Regions from separate parts of the Brevibacillus sp. FW301-21C12A genome, predicted to be linked through region 2. Evidence: riboswitches for the same ligand, from Rfam matches in the RefSeq annotation. Region 2 holds a riboswitch; the other holds the start of a gene.
What was found. Region 2 has a riboswitch for cyclic di-AMP ahead of AC3WQH_RS18680 (CAP domain-containing protein). Riboswitches for the same ligand answer to the same signal wherever they lie in the genome.

Region 1 (2,195 bases), on a different contig from region 2:
GAGTGTTTCGTACTCGGCTGCACGAGCTTCATACTGCTTTTTGTCCGCAAGAGCGCGGCGGGCAAGCTCGTCTTCCCCTTCTGTCAACGCGAGCTTTACTTGACGGTCGCGCTTTTCGATCAAAGCGTTCGCTTCGTCCAGTTGCTGGCGGAATTTCTTTTCCAATGCTACCTGGCGGGCGACAGCCACTTCGACCTGTCCGATTTCCACTTCCATATCCCGCATGTATTGATTCAGCATAACTACCGGATCTTCCATCGAATCCAGGGCGTCATTTACCGAAGCTACTGTCAGGTCACGCAAACGTTTGAAAATACTCATTTTCAATTCCTCCTCATCATATCACATCGTGTCATTTCATCCAGAAGCTCTCGCGACATGGCTGCTTATGGCTGGCGGCGGGTCATTTCTCTTTCCCACGCGTCCAGCGTGTCTTCTTTTAATACTTTTTGTGCCCACTGACGTTCCCAGGCTGGCGGCGCTTCTTTGGGGACATGGCCGGGGCGCAGTAAGCGATACCCCAGATAAATCACACCAATGGCCAGTAAGCCGTGAAACAGCAGATGGAGCTTGCCGATCAGCATCAGGAACCCGAACAGGAAGATCACGATTCCCCAAAAACGCGAACCGGATTGTCCCATGATTTTTCGAGCGCCGTACAGCATGATGACCGCGGGAATCAAAATCCCGATCAGATCACCAAGGTCGATTCCGATTAAATCCAGGAGAACCAACCCGCCGACCAGCAAGAGAACCAGTCCGAGCAAAAACTTTCCAGACCGTTCGCTCATGCTCGCTTACCTCCTATCATCTCTTGCGTGTGGTGCTTGTTGAACCTTATGGCATTATTGTAGCCCCCCGCATAGGCTCCCCATAACGGGCGTGCGGTTGGTTTTTCCCTCCGTCCCTGGACGGAGAGCATTTCCTGCCGTAATCGGACGAGCCTGGTCCCCTCTTTTTCGCCAGCCAGCGCTTGCATTGTCGAAGCAAGACGTTACACCATTTGGCGAAATTTTGTGACAAAAAAGTGAACAAGCGGTCAAAAAAGAGGGAAAACGGGAAAAGCGTAGAATCTTCGTAAGGTGCGTGTAAAAAAACATCGAAAAATAGCCGAATTCCGTATGACGGAAGCGGGGGAACCAGTTTTTTTGGGGTGAATGATTGCCAGCTGGCAGTCTAGGGCGTCCTTTCGACCGAACCCTTCAGCTAACTTCGTAGGCTCACGAAAGGAGCAGTTTCTTTTGCGCAAGGTGGTAATGTCTTTCGTTATGGCTGGAATGCTTGTGATGGGGGCCGGCGCTGCACATGCGGCAGAGAGTGCAACACTCCAAGACGTAGTCAGCGAGCTGTATGGCGTCCCTTACAAAGCATCTGGCACGTCCAAAAAGGGCTTTGACTGCTCCGGTTTCACACGCTACGTATTTGATGCGTTAGGTGTAGACCTGCCTCACAATTCTGCCGCCCAATACGAACTGGGGACAGAGGTTGCCAAGAAAGACTTGCAGCCTGGAGATCTTGTGTTCTTCAATACAAACGGACGAAGCATCTCACACGTAGGCATCTACATCGGGAACGGCACATTCGTGCATTCGGAATCTGGCCGCGGCGTCGTCAACACCAAGTTGAACGACCCGTACTACTGGAGCAAGCGTTATGTTGGCGCCAAGCGCATCAGCACACCTGTTCTGGAAGCGGCAGCTCCGAAAAAGGAAAACGCGGTGCAAGCTGCATCGTTGTCGGAAAATCAAGCACAAAAGAAGTAGTTCGGCAAAAAATAAGAGCCAGGGACATTGCGTCTCTGGCTTTTTCTGACGAAATTTAGGACCAGGTCTAAAGAGGTGCCCCTACCTATAAGTAAAGATGCATGAATGGACGGATACTTGCCCTTATCATGTGAAAGCATGTTATGATAGACAGGATTAGTTCTTTGTGCCATAGCACCTCATCCACCTATTAATAGAAGTAACTGGGGGTAATTCCGGTGAAAGATCACATTTTGATCGTTGATGACAACCAGGAGATTATTGAACTGCTTGAAGATATTTTGGAAAACGAAGGCTTCCAGGTTTCCTCGGCGGAAAATGGCGAGGATGCGCTTGCTCTTCTGAGCCAGGGCGAGCGGCCCAACCTCATTTTGCTCGATATCATGATGCCGAATATGAGCGGCTACGAGCTGTGCTCGCAAATTCGCCGCG
Region 2 (2,195 bases):
CTGCGTTAAACCATTTTACTGTTCCGTTCGCTTGCATGAGAAAACCTCCAAAAGTCAATTTGAATATGCTAGTCATATTTACCGAAGCAAATAAAGCTCACATATCATGAAGAAATACCCCAGAGCGAGATCGCGATACGCCTTCATGATATGTGAAGTTGATCTACTTCGCTAAAATGAAAGTGTCATAGGACGGAACTGCCATGTTAAAACCAAAACTTTTTGAAAACCTAAAACGACGAAAGCCCTTCCTCTCTTCCATCCTTGCGGCTCCGATGACCGCGCCAGTGTGAATCGGGATTTCAAAAACGTTATCCATCAGCATACACCTCGAAGATTTAGGCTCAAGTATTCAAGTAGCATTATCATTTTACCATAACCAGACCGTAAAAATCAACCATTTACTACTACTCTATCAGAAAGGCAACTGCTACAATAGGCTCGGGAGGGATTGCGAATGCAAAAAAACATCTGGACGAAACAGGAAGTAATCGAGTTGCTGGAAAAACAGACACCTGTACTCATCCTTGACGTCCGCGACGAGGCAAAATTCCGGAACGGAACGCTCACCAGCGAATTGGCCGCAACCAAAAACGTTCCCTATGTGCACATGCTCGAACGTGACAAGCCCTTAGATGAAGAAACAGAATCCGTGGCGCGAAAAGCGCAGGTCATCACGGTCTGTACGTCGGGCAACAAAGCGCAAAAAGCGGCTGCTCTGCTGCGCGAACACGGATACGAGGCAAAAGCGCTGCTCGGCGGACTGACAGCGTGGAACGAGCCGGAGAGCGAGGGCGAATAAGCTCAGTAGCGCCAGCGTTTCCAGCGGTTTGGCAGATATTACTTCTTTATTTCGGGTGGGATAGTCTGATATTCTGGGTCATGCCAAACCAATAAGCCGAAGCTTCCTCACGAATGGAAGTGCGGGGGATCTTTTTGTGGGTCACGCATCCACTAAGGGGTGAATCGCTCGAAGGAGCGTAGGGTTGTTTCCTCAATCCGAATCCGACAACTAACCTCGTAGGCCAAAAAAAGGAGACGATGTTGAATATGAAACGTTTTGGAGCTACTGCCATCGCGATGACTCTGGGATTGGGCTTGGCTTTGACCGGCTTTACCCCATCTGCATCTGCTGCAGCCAATTGCCCGGTACCAACTGGCATACAATACCAAATCCAGTATCAATGGATTCCATATATGGGTCAGCTTCCATTTGCACCTAGCGCACAGCCACAACAGCCTGCCGCGCCAGTAAATCAGGCGCCTGTACAAAAGCAGCCCGTACAAAAGCCGGTGCAACAAGCGCCACAAGCACCAGCAATGCCAGTACAGAACGTCACAAAGCCGGCTGCTCCGGCGAACCAGGCCGACCAGGCACAGGCTGGCGACTTTGCCAAGCAGGTTGCTGATCTGGTCAACCAGGAACGCGCCAAAGCAGGTCTGGCGCCTGTAACGATGGATGCTGCCCTGTCCAAAGTCGCTCTGGCGAAAGCAGCCGACATGTCGAACAACAACTACTTTGACCACACCAGCCCAACGTACGGTTCTCCGTTTGACATGATGAAGCAATTCGGCATTTCCTACATGACCGCAGGCGAGAACATCGCCATGGGTCAACGCAGTCCGCAAGAAGTGATGACGCAGTGGATGAACAGCGAAGGCCATCGCAAAAACATCATGAACCCGGCCTTCACCAAAATCGGTGTCGGCTACACCAACGGTTACTGGGTTCAGGAATTTATCGGTTAAGAACGTCTTTCCCTGTACACGAAAGCCGGGTACTCTTTTTCCAAAGAGGCCCGGCTTTTTTCGTGTGGAGCTATCCTTGCTCCGTATTTGCCGCGTTTTTCGCTTTGGGGGTGCAGCCGCAGCCTTCCTGCTCCTCAAACAGAGCGACTTCCTTCTGGTTCATCTTCTGCTTCGTTGGATAGGCAGAAACTTGCTGCAGTTCGGCATTGACATCAGACGATTGATTCATCCGTATGGCCCCCTCGCCGCTATTTGTTCGTGGTACGTCCCTAGTATGCGCGAAAAACAAACCGGGTCATTCCTGCCGATCGCTGGAAGCGGCGCAAGGAAGCTGCCGCTGTCAGACAGCGCCGTGTCTACTCATGATATGTTCCAGGTCTTTCAGTGCTGCCGCCGCCGCTGCTGCCGGGTCCGACTTCCCGCCCACGACCATCAGTTCGCCCATG

Region 1: it holds a riboswitch for cyclic di-AMP, as region 2 does, so the genes downstream of both, AC3WQH_RS11640 (C40 family peptidase) here and AC3WQH_RS18680 (CAP domain-containing protein) in region 2, are expected to answer to the same signal.

What each region holds. Positions count from the first base shown of each region.
Region 1 is NZ_JBYTBG010000015.1:8,321-10,515, forward strand. Features, by position in the region: gene AC3WQH_RS11630 (PspA/IM30 family protein) at 1-321, opposite strand, end outside; gene AC3WQH_RS11635 (LiaF transmembrane domain-containing protein) at 387-791, opposite strand; cyclic di-AMP (ydaO/yuaA leader) riboswitch at 1,099-1,237, shown strand; gene AC3WQH_RS11640 (C40 family peptidase) at 1,242-1,763, shown strand; gene AC3WQH_RS11645 (response regulator transcription factor) at 1,982-2,195, shown strand, end outside.
Region 2 is NZ_JBYTBG010000034.1:8,875-11,069, forward strand. Features, by position in the region: gene AC3WQH_RS18670 (cold-shock protein) at 1-37, opposite strand, end outside; gene AC3WQH_RS18675 (rhodanese-like domain-containing protein) at 458-802, shown strand; cyclic di-AMP (ydaO/yuaA leader) riboswitch at 887-1,042, shown strand; gene AC3WQH_RS18680 (CAP domain-containing protein) at 1,051-1,749, shown strand; gene AC3WQH_RS18685 (hypothetical protein) at 1,820-1,978, opposite strand; gene AC3WQH_RS18690 (homoserine dehydrogenase) at 2,090-2,195, opposite strand, start outside.